DNA from 4 places in the Janthinobacterium sp. EB271-G4-3-2 genome. Region 2 is predicted to be linked to each of the others. Evidence: predicted binding sites of a transcription regulator. Region 2 holds the regulator's gene; each other region holds the start of a gene.
What was found. The regulator FNR, encoded in region 2, switches genes on or off when oxygen is low (the NO sensors DNR and NnrR bind a similar motif). The targets are predictions, from matches to a motif close to TTGATNNNNATCAA.
Positions count from the first base shown of each region.

Region 1 (4,119 bases), on a different contig from region 2:
GACGGAAGCAGGCCGTGGGGCAGTACGGGTTCCGGCGCAACACCGGGGCCGTGCCATTTGATGCACCGCAAACGCGCCATGGCGCGCTGGCGATATGGTGAGCAATGTCGTCACGCGTCTGGGCTCTTGTGGCGGGCTCTGCATCTACAACCAGCGTGACGTTGTTTCCCGTCAGTAGGAGCGAGCCATGCGAGCAACGAGTCACCCCAGCAAGGAGCAAGTGCGCGCTTATATGCGCCGGCGCGAACATGCGCTGCAACCCCCACCACCGCCCGATGAAATTCGCCGGCAACTGGCCTGGTGCCGCGCGGACGATTCCCCATGCACTTGCCCGCTTGCCACCCCGGCCGGCGTGGCCGCGCAAGGCTGGCATTTATCTGCAGAAATGGCCCGCCTGGGCACCCTCATGACCATAGCCTGGCTCATGCATAGCGGTGTTGCTCATCGTAAAAATTGATGACGTGCAGCAAATTTTTCCGATTTGAGTTATCCTCTAGCACATTCCAAGTGCGTCAATTCTCTTCAATTATCACAATTTTGCGCTAAGTTACGCAAAAATCAACAATAGCGTGTATTATATTGTTTGTGGCGTAAAAGCCGCATAAGTGATGGCGCTTTTTAGTGTGTTTACCCTGAATTAGTGCAGAAGAGACATTCTGTTTTTTCTTGCTCTAATACAACAAGTACGGATTTTTGATCATGTCTCTCAAACAAATTACCTCTTTGCCTACCTACAACCCGAATCGCGTCCTCGATGCGATCATCGACAAGCTGCAACTGAAAAACGATGCCGCCTTGTCGCGAGCTCTGGAAGTGGCGCCACCTGTCATCAGCAAGATTCGTCACAACACCTTGCCGATCGGCGCCACGATCCTCATCCGCATGCATGAAATCAGCGATTTCAGCATTCGTGAACTGCGCGAGTTGATGGCTGCCTAAGAGCGCCTGACAGACGGCAAACTGAGAGGTGCCGTCTGGGTAAGTCAGGCTTGCCGCGTGCGGCAGCCACATCTGTTTTCCGCTTTTCTATTGCGGGTCGCGGTTCAATACCGGACGATCGACATAGAAACGCCCCATTTCCAGGCCAGTCGAAGACGATTTGACCACCGCTGCGGTAAGTGAGGCAGGCGCGCTGGAAAATGCGGTGCTGGCAGCCCCGGTCGCGCGGCCCGAATATGCCGTCGCCTGCACGGCCGCACTGGAAAACGCCGTTTGCACGGCACGGCCCGAGTATGCCGTTGCCTGTACCGCCGCACTGGAAAATGCTGTTTGGACAGCCCGTCCTGAATACGCCGCCTGCACTGCCCGTCCCGAATACGCCGCCTGTACGGCGCGCCCCGAATACGCCGTCTCCGCGCGGATATAATCCTCCCCGAACGTTTGCTCATACAGCTGCTTCATGCGCTCGCCCACGCGATGGTGCGCCGCTTCGTCGTCTTCGCCGCGCAAGCCGATGTAGGGGAAGTGATGGAGGAAGTAACCGAACACCTGTTCGCAGTCGGCCGCATATTTCAGGGTGTCGAGAATGTGGTAGTGCCAGAAGGTATCGACGTCCATCAGCGGCGCGGTTTCTTCTTCCGGAAACTGTTTCATCAGGATCAGGAAGCGGCGGTATTCGAATTCCACCGCATTTGCCTTTTCCAGGCTCCATCCTTCGCCTGACTCCCGGTGCATCAGCTTGACCTTGATCGCGTCCAAATTCAAATCGGTAATTGCCTTGAAACTGTCGTTCGTATCCATGAATGTCCTTTTGTAAAGAGCGTTGTGGGAAATACGGTGAAACAAGGGAAAGCGGTGGGATGTACTCCTGGCAAATGGTCGAGGAATGCCTGGCCCATGGCGGGCGGGCGCGGAATTGTTCTACATCAATATTGCATCTAATTACGAAATATGCAAGCTGAGCTTGCTCCATGCGGACGCGCGCCCGTCAACTGCTGGCCCGGCTTTCTTCCTGGTAGGGAAACGCGGTGGCGTCCGCGCCCAGCGGTACGCTGACGTGCACGCTCATGCCGGCGCCGGGGCTGCTTTCGATGTAAAAAGTGCCGCCTAGCAATTTTATGCGCTCCTCGATGCCCACCAGGCCAAACGAGCCCAGCTTGTTGCGCCCGTCGATGGCGGCGCCCACGCCGTTGTCGCTGATGCTCATCGACACCGTATCGCGGCACTTTTCCAGCTTGACTTGCACGCGGCTGGCATGGGCATGCTGGGAAATGTTGCTGAGCGACTCTTGCAGGATGCGGAACAGGGCCGTCGCGCACTGGTCGCTGAGGCAAATGTCGTCATGGCTTTCGCTCACTTCGCAAGCGATGCCCGTGCGCTGGCGAAACTGCGCCACCTGCCATTCGACGGCCGCATTCACGCCCAGGTCCAGCACGGTAGGGCGCAAATCGTTGATGATCTGCCGCACGCTCTTGATGGTGGCGTCGATCTGCTCCAGGGTCGAGCGGGCGCGGGCGTTCAGGCGCGGGTGGCGGCGATGCGTGCGCGAGGCCAGCATGTCGGCGTCGATGCGCAGCACCAGCAGGTTCTGCCCCAGGTCGTCGTGGATTTCGCGCGCGATGCGCTTGCGCTCTTCTTCCTTGATCTGGTCGGCATGGGCCGCCAGGCGGCGCAGTTTCTGGTGCGACAGCTGCAGACGGATCTGGCTGGCGCGCAATTCTTCCGTCATGCCGTTCGCCATCTGGATGGCGCGCCGACGCGACGACGCCAGGGTGTGGAACAGCATGTATAGCAGCATGGTACTGGCAAAGCCTATCAGCAGGGCCAGCCATGGCAAAAAGACGTCGAAGCGCGTATACAGGTCGCTCTTGCGCACGCTGAACAGCGCTTGCCACACGCGGCTATTGTGTTCGATCAGCATCGTGCTGCTCAGGTAGCGGCCGGAATTGCCGGGCAACCACCATGGCGCATGCATGCCAGCCGTCGTGCTGTCGAAGATGGGGCGCATGTCGTGCGGTAAGTCTAGCGGTGCGCGCGCCTGTGGGCCGATATCGAACAGGGTCAGGCGGACGTTGCGCACCGGCATGTCGGCCAGCGCGCTGCGCATCATCGTCACCAGGTCGTAGCCGATGCCGACGGAACCCTGGTACGCCTCGCGCCGCTGCTCCACCGTATCGACCGGCATGCCGGAACGGTACACGGGCAGGCGCATGGCCATGCCCGTCAATTGGGGACGGCCTTGCATCGGCACGGGCACGCCGGAATTGCTGATGTTGCCGGAATCGCGCGACTGCGCCAGCATTTCGGCGATCAGGGGGCGCGAGGCGATGTCATAGCCATATTTTTCAGGGGCGCTGGCAATCGGTTCGATATACATCAGCACGGAATAGTGCGCGCGCGGGGCGGGCGGATGGATGGCAAACGCCGGATAGCCGTCGCGCCCGGGCGGATAGTCGCGCTGCATGGCCGCTTCGAAAGCGGCGCGCTGCGTCTCGCCCAGTTCCTGGCTGTAATTGAGGTTCATCACGCCCGGATAGTTCTGTTGCAGCGCGATGTTCGCCACGTAGCGGTGGAATTGCTCGCGGCTCACGTGTTCGTTGGCATGGAACAGGCTGGCCGTGCCGCGCAGCAGGTTGGCATACGACTTGACGCGCGATTCGATGTTTTTCTGGGTATTGCGGGCCAGATTGTTGAATAGCTCGCTGGCATCGTTTTCGATCGACAGCGAGGCGGCCATATAGAACAGCAGGCCCACCATCGTCGACATCACGAAGCCGAGCAGCCACTGCGGCCTTTTTTCAGCAGATAAGGGGTGTTCGCCGGCAGTAGAAGACATCGCCATCCGCATCAGGAAGAGGAATCGGGTGCCGCCTGGGCGACGGAGGCTAGGCTGCGTTGTACAAGCACTATTAAAATTGTAAATTGCTCAATAGCTGCCTAATATACAAAATTATCGTTATTATAGTCAACAAGCAATATTTCTCGTTGAAACGAAAAAAACCGCCGAAGCGGTTTTTTTCGTGTGCCGTCAGCCCTTATTTGGCGGGCTGCCAGCTGTCTTTCAGGGTGACGATGCGGTTGAAGACGGGCTTGCCCGGCTGGCTGTCGACACGGTCGGCCGCAAAATAACCGTGGCGCTCGAACTGGAAGCGCTCTTCCGGCTGGGCCAGTTCCGCACCC
Region 1 covers NZ_JACYMG010000002.1:354,664-358,782, reverse strand. The annotation lists gene IGS55_RS06735 (hypothetical protein) at 188-457, shown strand; gene IGS55_RS06730 (hypothetical protein) at 700-939, shown strand; gene IGS55_RS06725 (glycine-rich domain-containing protein) at 1,027-1,740, opposite strand; gene IGS55_RS06720 (CHASE domain-containing protein) at 1,928-3,775, opposite strand; gene IGS55_RS06715 (glutamine--tRNA ligase/YqeY domain fusion protein) at 3,975-4,119, opposite strand, start outside.
Region 1: a site for FNR is predicted at 1,856-1,869, ahead of IGS55_RS06725 (glycine-rich domain-containing protein). Genes of this name have one in related genera too.

Region 2 (4,119 bases):
TCGGCCGCGCTGGAGATTTCCTCGAGGTGGTTGCGGGCGAAGGCGTTGACCATCACCACGATGGGCTGCCGCTGGCCGCTGGCCGCCTGGCGGATGGCCTTCGCCGTGGCCAGGCCGTCCATGACGGGCATGTGCCAGTCGGCCAGCACCACGTCGTACGGCTGCTGCTGCGCCAGGCGTTCGCGGTACAGTTCGATGGCGGCAAAGCCGGAGTCGACTTCATCGGCCAGCCACCCCCACGCCTCGATCAGCTTGACGATCAGTTCGCGCGTGGTGCGGTTATCGTCCGCCACCAGCAGGCGCAGCTGGCCCAGCGTGGGCGTGCGCCGCGTTTCGGCCGGCTGCGCCAGCATCTCGAACGGCACGCTGAACCAGAAGCGGCTGCCCTTGCCTTCGCTGCTGGCGACGGCGATGTCGCCGCCCATCATGTGGATCAGCTGCTTGCTGATGGCCAGGCCCAGGCCCGTGCCGCCGAAGCGCCGCGTGATGCTCTGGTCGCCCTGTGAAAACGCGGCAAACAGTTGTTGTTGCTGCAGTTCCGTCATGCCGATGCCCGTGTCGCGCACTTCGAAGCGCAGCCAGGCGCGGCCGTTCTCGCTCTCGGCCAGGCTGACGGCCACCACCACTTCGCCGCTCTCGGTAAATTTGATGGCGTTGCCGGCCAGGTTGACGAGGATTTGCTGCAGGCGCTGGGTGTCGCCCACGAGGCGCCGCGGCACGTCGGGCTCGACGGAGATGGCCAGTTCCAGTTCCTTTTCGCCCGCATTCATCGTCATCGTCGTGGCCAGGGTATTCATGACTTCGTCGAGGTCGAATTCGACGGGCGACAGTTCCATGCGGCGTGCCTCGATCTTCGAATAATCGAGCACGTCGTTGAGGATGCCCAGCAGCGACTGGCCCGCCACGCGCACCATGGTCAGATACTTGCGCTGTTCCGTATCGAGCTTGGTATTGCCCAGCAAATACACCATGCCCAGCACGGCATTGAGGGGCGTGCGGATTTCATGGCTCATGTTGGCCACGAAATCGCTCTTCGCGCGGTTGGCGGCCTCGGCCCGGTCGCGTTCCTGCTCCAGTTCCGCCGCGCGCGATTCAAGTTCCTGCTGCAGGCGGTCGCGCTCGCTCATCAGGCCGTTGAACGCTTCCGTCAGTTCGCCGATCTCGTCGCGCTGCTGCACCGGCACGGGGGTGAAACGGCTGCCGCTGGTACGCAGGGCCAGCAGGGTGTCGCGCAGGCGCACCAGCGGCGACAGCAGGCGCACGGTGACCCAGCCCAGCACGGCTGCGGCCAGCAGCGAAGCGAGGATGCTCCACAGCACCAGCCGGTACAGCACGCCATCGAACGGTTCGAAGGCATCCGCCAAGGGCAGCGAGGTGGCCAGCAGCCAGTTCACCGATTTCAGGCGCTTGAAGCTGTTGACGGCCGTGATGCCGCGGCTGTTGGTGCTGACCATGCTGCCTTCGCCATCTTCCTTCAGCAGCTGGGTCGTCGTCAGGTTGGCGTTCGGCTGGCGCGGCTGCAGCAAACGGCTGGTATCGGGATGCAGCACATAGCGCGGCACGGCGCCGCGCGTGAGGATGAAGTAATAGCCGCTCTTGCCGATCTTTTCCGAGCGCAGACGCCCCAGCAGATTGTCCTTGTACAGGCGCAGCACGCCGATCACCACGCCGGCCACCTGGCCATCGGCGGCCAGCACGGGCGCCACCATCTGCACGATGGGCATGCCGCTCGATTTGCCGAGCATCGGTTCGGTGATCATGGGCTGGCGCGTGCGCAGCACGGTCTGGAAATACTCGCGCTCGGCGACGTTGATGCCCGTGCGCCCCGCCACTTCCGGCATGTCGGCCACGACGGCGCCATGCGCGTCGAGCACCAGCACGTCGTCGAACAGCACCAGCATCGAGCGGCGCGAATAGTATTCGCGCAATTGGGCTGGCTGGGCCATCAGTTCCGGCGGCTGCTGCCTGGCCGTCAGGGTGACGATCTGCAGCAGCATGCCCAGCTTGTCGTCGAGCTCGGCAGCGGTGCGGCTGATCAGGGACGACTGCTGGCTCAGCAGTACTCGGGTGAAGTCGTCGCGCATGTGCTGCACCTGTATCATGGTGACCAGCGCGATCATGGCGATCGAGGTCAGGCTGGTGGCCAGCGCGACTTTTGCTTTGATGCCGAGAGGCTTCATGATTTCCTTTTCAGTACCGGGCGGCACAGGCGGCAGATAATGCTGTCAGGAATTTTCCTATCAATACCCCAGCTTGGCAAGCGCCGCCGCACAAATGCCCCTCTCCGCATGGGCTTTTGACGATGTTGCCATATAATTAAAGTCGGAACGTCGTTTATTCAGCGAAATTGCGGTGAAATTGGCACACGGCAACCCGGTATGCAGTAAACTTGTTGTTGCATTTTCTAAAAGGTACCGACATGACTGAAGCGCTAATCACTCCAACCTTGCCCACAGTGACCGTGGAAGCGTTGCGTGCGCGATGCTCGACCTGCAGCATGCATCAATTGTGTCTGCCGATGGGCCTCGATATGGGCGACATGGACAGGCTGGACCAGATCATCGGCCGCCGCCGCAAGATCGTGCGCGGCGCCTCGCTGTTCCGCATCGGCGACTCGTTCCAGAACCTGTACGCGATCCGCCTGGGGCACTTCAAGACGTACCAGATCAATCCGGGCGGCGAGGAGCAGGTGACGGGTTTCCAGATGGCCGGCGAACTGCTGGGCATGGACGCCATCAGCGCCGACCGCCACCACTGTAATGCGGTGGCGCTCGAAGACAGCGAAGTGTGTGAAATCCCGTTTTCCAGCCTGGAACAATTGCTGGGCAATATGCCGACCCTGCTGCGGCATTTCCACCGCATGATGAGCCAGGAAATCACGCGCGAGCAAAGCGTCATGCTGTTGCTGGGCAATATGCAGGCGACGCAGCGCTTTGCCGCCTTCATCGTCAACCTGGCGTCGCGTTACGAAGCGCGCGGCTATTCGAGCAGCAAATTCCAGCTGCGCATGTCGCGCGAGGAAATCGGCAACTACCTGGGCCTGACCATCGAGAGCGTCAGCCGTTTATTGTCAAAATTCAAGAAGGAAGGCTGGCTGCGCGTCTCGAACCGCGAGATCGAGATCCTGCAGCCTGCCAAGCTGAAAGCCATTACGGCCGGTACCGACGTCTGCAAGTAAGGCTTATAACTCTTCATCCGCATGCAGCGCGATGCTGCGCTGCACGGGCCAGGTCCAGATGCCGGACAGGCGCCACTCGCGTTTGTCGTTTTCCACCAGCACTTGCCAGCGGCTGCGCTCGAGCATCGGCAGGGGCACCGAGAAATTGCCGGCCGCATCGGGCCGCACCAGCAGCTTGATATCTTTTTCAGGCAGGGTCGCATGCGCCAGGTGCAGCTGCAGCGGACCCTGATAGGCCTTGCCGAAGCTGTGCACGGAACCGGTCAGGCGCGCTGCGGCGACGTCGTACGCCAGGCTCGTATCCATGGCCAGGTCGCTGGCGATCGTGTCGCGCTTCAAATCCTGGTTGATCGCCTTGCCCTGCTTGTAATAGTCGCCCACCACCAGCGCGTCGGGCTGCGTAAACGCGATATAGCCCATGAAGCTGCCGACGACCACGGACAGGCCGGGACCGATCATCAGCAGCCATGGCCAGCGGTGCTTGTACCACGGTGCAACGGGAGGCTGCAGTTTCAGACTGTCGGACATGGTATTTCTCCTGTGTAAACGGCCAGCCCCCATGCGGGGACCGGCCTTCCTGCAACTTCGTGGCGGCGGCGAGGGCACCCGGTCCCCGTCCGCCTTTCCTTGTTAACGCGGCACGATGAAGACCGCGCTTTCACGCACATGCAGCGATGGATTGTCCAGCGATTGCAATTCGATCGCAATCTTGTTCGACCCCTTCTCGCCCACGCCGTGCGGTACGCGCAGGCGGATCGGCCAGCCCAGCGTTTCGGTCGGCTGCAAGGTCACTTCTTCGCGCGTCAGCAAGGTCAGGCCCGGCAAGCCGGAAGCGCTGATTTTAAAGTGCTGGCTTTGCTCGGACGTGTTCATGATCTGCAGGCGGTAGACGTTTTCGATCATGCCGTCTTCCACCTCGCGCCCCATCGAACCGCGGTCGC
Region 2 covers NZ_JACYMG010000004.1:64,404-68,522, reverse strand. The annotation lists gene IGS55_RS10525 (response regulator) at 1-2,180, opposite strand, end outside; gene fnr (fumarate/nitrate reduction transcriptional regulator Fnr) at 2,420-3,178, shown strand; gene IGS55_RS10515 (FixH family protein) at 3,182-3,706, opposite strand; gene ccoG (cytochrome c oxidase accessory protein CcoG) at 3,809-4,119, opposite strand, start outside.

Region 3 (4,119 bases), on a different contig from region 2:
ACGGCTGGCGCGCAACTGATTTCGCGCCACTGGGTCATCACGGATGCGAACAATAAGGTGGAAGAGGTGCGCGGCCTGGGCGCCGTCGGCCACCAGCCGCTGCTGCAGCCGGGCGAACAGTTCGAATACACGAGCGGCACCATGCTGGGCACGCCGCAAGGCTCGATGCACGGCGAGTATTTCTGCGTGGCCGAAGATGGCCATCAGTTTGAAGCGCCGATTCCCGAGTTCGTGCTATCGGTGCCACGCACCCTGCATTGACGCAACGCCGGGGGCTTGCGCCCCTTACTTCAGTTTTTCGGCGCTGTCCTGTTCTTCGCCGAGCTGCTTGCGCGCCGGTGGGACGGGTTTTTTACCCGAATACATGGTCCACCAGACTATAAATGCCAGCAAGAAGAACGCCACCAGCGCCTCTATCATCAAGATCCACATACGCACCCCTATGTTATTTACCCGCAGCTTAGTATTTACCCGCCGTCTGTTGACACGCGGTAGTCTACCCGTTTCAATCGGCGCCGTCGCGCTCGCGCTGTCCGCCTGTACCACGCCGCCCACGCCACCGGCCGCCGCCGGCGGCAAGGCGCCGCCCATCGCGCCGACCGTCGTCAAGCCGGTTCCGGCCAAGCCGGCCGACGCCAAGGATGCCGCGGATGTCGCGACGCCCACCTTCGTGCCCGCCAAGTTTGCCGCCTTGCCTGGCTGGGCCCGCGACGACATGCGCGCCGCCTGGCCAGCGTTCATGGCGTCGTGCGGCGTGCTGGTCAAACGTCCGGACTGGAAGGAATCGTGCACGATCGCGCGCCAGGTGAATGCCGACAGCGACAAGGCCATCCGTCTGTTCTTCGAGACCTTCTTTGTGCCGAATCAAGTGATCACCGCCGATGGCGCCAGCACTGGCCTCGTCACCGGCTATTACGAGCCGCTGCTGCACGGCGCGCGCAAGCGGGGCGGCCCCTATCAGACACCGCTGTACAAGGTGCCCGACGACCTCGTCTCGGTGGATTTGTCCGGCGTGTATCCGGAACTGAAAAACATGCGCTTGCGGGGCAAGCTGGTCGGCAAGAAGGTGGTGCCGTACGCGACCCGCGCCGACATCGAGCGCGCCACGTCCGTCACGGGCAAGGAATTGCTGTGGGTGGATGATGAAGTCGAGGCCTTCTTCCTGCAGGTGCAGGGCTCAGGCCGCGTGCAGCTGACCGATACGCAGGAAACCGTGCGCGTGGCGTACGCGGACCAGAATGGTCATCCGTATAAATCGATCGGCCGCTACCTGGTCGACAAGGGCGAGCTGACCTTGAGCCAGGCCTCCGCGCAGGGCATCAAGGCGTGGATCGCCGGCCACCCGACGCGCAAGGATGAATTGTTCAACGCCAATCCCAGCTATGTCTTCTTCAAGGAAGAGCGTTTGCCCGATCCGAAAGTGGGGCCGAAGGGCGCGCTGGGCGTGCCGCTGACGCCGCAGCGCTCGGTGGCCATCGATTCGCGCTTCCTGCCGCTGGGGGCGCCCGTGTTCCTGTCTACCACGCAAGCCAATAGCGAGATTCCCATGCAGCGCCTGGTGATGGCGCAGGATACGGGCGGCGCCATTCGCGGGCCGATCCGTGTCGATTACTTCTTTGGTTTTGGCGCGGAAGCGGCCGAGAATGCGGGCCGCATGAAGCAGAGCGGCGCCGTGTGGGTGTTGTTGCCGAAGCAGGCGCCGGCGCGCTGAGTTTCTCGCGGCGCCGGGCGGTTCGTGGTGTGACTTAGCGCAAGACCATCACTGGCAAGTGAGTGTGCGCCAGCACTTTTTGCGTTTCGCTGCCCACGAACAGCTTGTTCAAACCCTTGCGGCCGTGCGAGGCCATCAGGATGATGTCGCAATGGTAGGTTTGCGCCGCATTGACGATTTCATCGTGCGGGCTCGGCGACACGGCGACCACGCCTTCGAAAGGCACGCCGGCGGCACGCGCCGCTGCGCCGATCTTGTCGATAGCGCGTTGCGACGCTTCCTGCATCTGCTGTTCATACAGGCTGGCGTCGAGCACGATGCCGCCGTCCGCCATCGGCGAGAACGGAAACGGCTGCACCACGCTGATGGCAACCAGCTTGGCCTTGTTCAATTGGGCGAAGGCGAGGGCGGTCTCGGCGGCTTTGTCGGACAGCGGCGAGCCGTCGGTGGGAAATAAGATGGTGTTAAACATAGCGTGCTCCTCAAATGATGTAAGACAGCTTATGGATTTACATCAATTAAAACCTTGATATAAATCAAACCTCACAAGCTTTGGCGTGAATAGTGTCGCCAAGGCAATCTTTTGCCAGTGTATTCCCGTTCACCGCTTCAGGTGCGCACGCTACGCAGCGGCGTGCCCCACACCATGGCCACCGTCAACACGATGCTGCCGGCCGCGATGCAGGCCAGGCTATTGCGCACGCCAAAATGTTCCGCTATCCAGCCGGCGGCCAGCGCACCCAGCGGCGCCGTGGCCACCGTCAGGAAGCGCATGGTCGACGTCATGCGGCCCAGCATGGGGTCGGGTGTGACTTTCTGGCGCAAGCCCAGGTAGGGAATAAAGAACAGCATCACGCCGCAATCGAAAAAGAACATCAAGATGGCATAGGCCACGGCGCTGGCGGCCGCGCTGCCGAACAGCGCGGCGGGTATCGTGGGTGTCAGGGCAAAACAGAGCGAAGTCGATGCCAGGCCGATCAGGATGGTGCGGCCGGCGCCGTGGCGCTTCGTCAAGGGTTTGACGATGAAGGCGCTGAGCAGGACGCCGGCGCCGCCGAGCATCTGCGTCATGCCCAGCACGCCCGGGCTCATGCCCAGGTCGCGTGTGGCGAACAGCACCGTCAAGGCTATGCTGGCGTAAAACAGGAAGTGCCAGATGCCGGCGCCCCAGGCCAGCGCGCGCAGCAGCGGTTCGCGCCAGACGAACAGCAAGCCGTCGGCGATGTCGCGCAAGGCGTGCTTGTCGGAGGGGGCTGGCCGAGGGTCGCGCACGCTCATGGCGCGCAAATTGCAAACCGAAATCAGATAGCCGCACGCCGTGCACAGGATGGCGACGGGCGCCGACAGTACTTGCACGAGTACGCCGGCCAGGCCGGGACCGATCAGGCGCGAAGCCGATTCGGTGGCGGCAAATTTCGACTGCGCATCGATCAAGCCATCGCGGCCCACGAGGAAAGTCAGAAACACCTGCTCTGCGCCGCCCCCGACGACGAAGCCCGTGCCGATGATGAAGCCCACTATATATAACCATGGCATCGACAGCACGCCGCACCAGTAAGCTACGGCGACGCTGGCCAGGGCCAGGCCCGACATGCTTTCGCTGAACAGCATGATCGGGTGCTTGCTGCGCCGGTCCAGCAGCACGCCGACGGGCAAGCCGAAGAGGGCGAACGGCAGCGCCTGCAGCGCAACCAGCACGCCCATCTGTTCCGGCGTCGCATGCAACAAGAGCACCGCGCACAGGGGCAGGGCCAGCGAGGTGATCTGGGCGCCGAAGCAATTGAGGCCATTGCTGAACCACAGGCGGCGGAAATTGACGCTGGCGGCGCTGCCGTCGCCGCGCAGGTAGTGGGCGCAATACTGGAAGAGGGAAGAGAAAATATGCTGCTCGATAAAAAAGATCGGGCTCACAATAATAGCAGCGCACCTGCCGCGCCGCTGCCGTTAGCCGCTACAATCGTTGCACCGTTCATCGAGAGGAGACACTATGCAATACGAAGACCTGATTATCGATATCCAGGACAAAGTGGCGGTCATCCGCCTGAACCGCCCCAAGGCGCTCAATGCCTTGAATGAGAACATGATGAATGAGCTGGGCGACGCCTTGCTGAAGTTCGACGCTGACGACAATATCGGCTGCATCGTCCTCACGGGCAGCGAAAAAGCATTTGCCGCCGGCGCCGATATCGCCGCCATGGCCGATTACACCTACCCGGATACCTATACCCAGGGCTACATCAGCCGCAACTGGGAGCATATCTTGCGCGTGCGCAAACCGGTGGTGGGTGCGGTGGCGGGCTATGCGCTCGGTGGAGGCTGCGAACTGGCCATGATGTGCGATTTCCTGATCGCCGCCGACAGCGCCAAATTCGGCCAGCCGGAAATCAAGGTCGGCGTCACGCCGGGCG
Region 3 covers NZ_JACYMG010000008.1:622-4,740, reverse strand. The annotation lists gene apaG (Co2+/Mg2+ efflux protein ApaG) at 1-261, shown strand, start outside; gene IGS55_RS17180 (hypothetical protein) at 286-432, opposite strand; gene mltA (murein transglycosylase A) at 482-1,711, shown strand; gene IGS55_RS17170 (universal stress protein) at 1,746-2,183, opposite strand; gene IGS55_RS17165 (MFS transporter) at 2,321-3,622, opposite strand; gene IGS55_RS17160 (enoyl-CoA hydratase) at 3,699-4,119, shown strand, end outside.
Region 3: a site for FNR is predicted at 2,238-2,251, ahead of IGS55_RS17170 (universal stress protein). Genes of this name have one in related genera too.

Region 4 (4,119 bases), on a different contig from region 2:
TGCCAAGGTGGAAATGTGTATCGGCTGCCACGGCATTCCCGGTTACAAGGCAACCTTCCCTGAAGTATTCCAGGTGCCGATGATCGGCGGCCAGCCGGCAAAATATATCGAGAATGCGCTGCAAGCCTACAAGAAGGGCGACCGCAAGCACCCCAGCATGAAGGGCATCGCCAGCAGCCTGTCGGACCAGGATATCGCCGATGTCGCCGCGTATTATGCGCAACAAGCCAAGACGAACTGAGGACCAGCCCGATGAAAAAACTACTCGCCGCCCTCGTTTGCGCCACCGTCTCGTTTTCCGCCAGCGCCGCCGGCAATATCAACACGGGCAAGGCCCTGGCCGAAAAATACAGCTGCGCCACCTGCCACGGCAAGGATTACAGTTCGCCCATCGACCCGTCGTACCCGAAACTGGCGGGCCAGCACAAGGATTACCTGGAACATGCGTTGACCGCGTATAAACGGGGCGACAAGGCCAACGGCCGCAACAACGCCATCATGACGGGCCAGGTAAAACCGCTGAGCAACCAGGACATCAAGGACCTGGCCGCCTACCTGCACAGCTTGCCGAGCAGCCTGGTCACTCATCGCTGAGCGGTAACGCCGGCTCAGGCTTTCAGCCCCACCCGGCGAGCAAGTTTATGCAGATTGCTGGCGTCGAGTCCCAGCTGCCGCGCGGCAGCGGCCCAGTTATCTTGATGCAGCACCAGCGCTTGCCGGATGGCCTGGCGCTGGCTCGCTTCCACGATCTGATGCATCGATAGCAGCGGCGCCGCCGGCGTGCCGCACGCGGCTGGCGCCAGCGGCAGCGCGTCCGTGCCGGCCGGCGCTTCCAGCGCATCGAGGTCGAGCATATCCGTTTCCAGGGTCACGATGTCCTTGCGGTCCGCGCCGCGTATCACGGCTTTCAGCGCGGCCCGGCTGATCACATGTTCCAGTTCGCGCACATTGCCCGGCCAGCGGTAGTGGCACAAGGCGTTTTCCGCCGCGGCGGACAGGCGCAGGCTGCGCAAGCCCAGGCGCGCGCGGTTCAGTTCCAGGAAACCACCGGCCAGCAGGAGCACGTCATTGCCCCGCTCGCGCAGCGGCGGAATCGGCACGGGATACACGGATAAACGGTGATACAGATCGGCGCGGAACGAGCCGTCGCGCACATGTTCGCGCAAGCTGCGGTTGGTGGCGGCGATCACGCGCACGTTGACCCGGCGCGGCCGGTCCGCGCCCAGGCGCTGGATTTCCCCATTTTGCAAGGTGCGCAGCAGCTTGGCCTGTATCGACAATGGCAATTCGCCCACTTCATCGAGAAACAGGGTGCCCCCTTCGGCCGCCTCGAAACGCCCGGGCCGGTCGCTGACGGCGCCGGAAAACGCACCGCGCACATGGCCAAACAATTCGCTTTCGGCCAGGGACTCGGGCAAGGCCGCGCAATTGACATGGATCAAAGGCTTGCCCGCGCGGCGCGACAGCCGGTGCAGGCGGTGTGCGCATAATTCCTTGCCCACGCCCGTCTCTCCCAGCAGCAGCACGGGCAGCTCGGAATCGGCCACCACCTGCAATTCGTGCAGCAAGTGCGTGATGGCGCTGCTCTGGCCGACGAAATCGTGTTCCTCGCGCGGCGCCTGCGCATCGGCCAGCATGGCGCCGCCCGACAGGCGCAGGGCGCGGATTTCCGTCTCCAGGCGCGTGACGCGCACGGCCGCCTCGATGGCGCAGGCCAGCTCGCCCAGGTCGCGCTGCGCCTGCGTATCGAAGGTGCCCACCTGCAGCGCGTCGAGCGTGATCACGCCCCAGCGTTCGCCTTCCAGGTCCAGCGCCATGCCCATGCAGTCGTGCACGGGCAGCGGTTCGCCGGCCCGCTCGGCGATCAGGCCATCGTAGGGATCGGGCAGCGAGCTGTCGTGATGGAAGCACAGCACGCCGCGCCGCTGCAGGATGGCGGCCAGGCGCGGATGGTCGGCGACGGCGAAGCGGCGTCCCAGCGCGTCGTTGGCCAGGCCGGCCATCGCCACGGGGCGCAAGTGCTCGCCGTCGAGCTTGAGCAAGGCCACGGCCTCGCAGCCGAAGTGGGCGCGCAGGCTGCCGACGAGGCGCTGCAGGCGCACGGCCACGGGCAGGTCGGCGACCAGGTCGGTGAGTAACAGCAGGTGGATGGCGGTGGTGGTCATAAGTACCATGCAGGGTACAACGGACCATGCTTGAGCAGGGTCATATCGACCCTGCATTTTTCAAATCGTTGATTTAAAACAAGTTTTTCCTGGCACACGGATTGCCTAGGTAAGGGTGCCGAACCGGCATACAAGACCAAGGAAAGCTTGATGAAAACGACTCCCTCCCTCCGCGCCATTGCCGCCGCCGTCTGCGTACTGGCCATGCCCCTGTCCGTGCAAGCCCAGGTGAGCCTCCCTGCCAGCACCGCCGCCACCGCCGCCAAACCGGCGGCCGCCGCGGTCAAGCGCTATGAACTGCAAACCAATATCGTCGACGGCAAGATGGTGTTCATCGACGCCAAGGGCCAGGTCAACCCCGTGCTGGCGGCCAAGGTGGGCGACACGGTGGAACTGGTGCTGAAAAGCGGCGAAGGCGCCGAGCACGATCTGCTGATCCCGGAACTCAATGTGGCATCAAACAAGTTCAGCGCCAATAGCGGCAGCACCACCGTGCGCTTCAAGGTCACGCGCGCCGGCACGTTCACCTATTACTGCTCGATCCCCGGCCACCGCCAGATCGGCATGGAAGGCAAGCTCGAAGTGACCGGCACCTCGCTGGCCGAAGCCGGAGCACCGAAGGCCGCCGGCGCCGGCAGCACTGCCAGCGAATCGAGCCAGGCCGCCGCGCTGGCCCTGTACACGCCCGCGCCGTCGCCGATGCGCGGTCCCGATCCCTCGGCCGTCAGCGTGGCGGCCAATCCGGCGCAGGTGCCATCCGCCATCGGCGCGCGCGCGCCGCAAACCCTGAAATACCGGATGGAGACGGTGGAACTGCCGGGCAAGCTCGATGACGGCACCAGCTTTACCTACTGGACCTTCAACCGCCAGGTGCCCGGCCCCATGCTGCGCGCGAAGGTGGGCGACACGGTGGAGCTGACCCTGTTCAACGCCAAGGACAGCAAGATGATCCACTCGATCGACCTGCACGCCGTGACGGGCGGCCATGGCGGCGGACAGCACACGCAGGTGGCGCCGGGGCAGGAAAAAACCGTCACTTTCAAGGCGCTCAATCCGGGCCTGTATGTGTACCACTGCGCCACGCCGCTGGTGCCGCAGCATATCGCGGCCGGCATGTACGGCATGATCCTCGTCGAACCGGAAGGCGGCCTGTCAAAAGTCGACCGCGAGTATTACGTGATGCAGGGCGAGATGTACACGGGCCGTCCGCACGGCGCCCCCGTGCACCAGGAACCGAACCTGGAAAAAATGGCCAATGAGCTGCCCGACTACTACGTCTTCAACGGCGAAGTGGGCGCCCTGAGCAAGACGCACAAACTGCAGGCGAAAGTCGGCGAGACCGTGCGCATCTATTTCGGTGTCGGCGGCCCGAACAAGATTTCATCATTCCACATCATCGGCGAGATCTTCGACAAGGTGTACAGCGAAGGCTCGATCAGCAGCCCGAAACACGACGTGCAAACCACCCTGGTGGCACCGGGCGGCGCGACCATCGTCGAACTGAAGGTACAGCATCCTGGCAGCTATCTGCTGGTCGACCATGCGCTGTCGCGCGCAGGCAAGGGCGCCGTGGGCGTGCTGGAAGTGACTGGCGAACCCGTGCCCGGCGTCTACCACGCCGGCGCCCGTCAATAAACCCCATTCATCATCAAGGAAGCATTATGGAAATGATCGACCAATCCCTGGGCCAGCTGGCCCGCCGCATCCCCGGCGCCACGCGCCTGTTCGATGCGCACCGCCTGGACTTTTGCTGCGGCGGCAACAAGACCCTGCGCGCCGCCGCCGAAGCGGCCGGCGTGGACACGGCGCCTATCGTCAAGGAACTGCAAGTGCTGGCCGGACGGACTGACGCCAGCGGCGAGCGTGACTGGCAGGACGCCCCGGCCGCCGAGCTGGTGGAACACATCCTGGCGCGCTACCACGCCGTGCACCGCGAGCAGCTGCCCGAGCTGAT
Region 4 covers NZ_JACYMG010000016.1:65,235-69,353, reverse strand. The annotation lists gene IGS55_RS25640 (c-type cytochrome) at 1-241, shown strand, start outside; gene IGS55_RS25635 (c-type cytochrome) at 253-594, shown strand; gene norR (nitric oxide reductase transcriptional regulator NorR) at 609-2,165, opposite strand; gene nirK (copper-containing nitrite reductase) at 2,316-3,800, shown strand; gene ytfE (iron-sulfur cluster repair protein YtfE) at 3,827-4,119, shown strand, end outside.
Region 4: a site for FNR is predicted at 2,234-2,247, ahead of nirK (copper-containing nitrite reductase). Genes of this name have one in related genera too.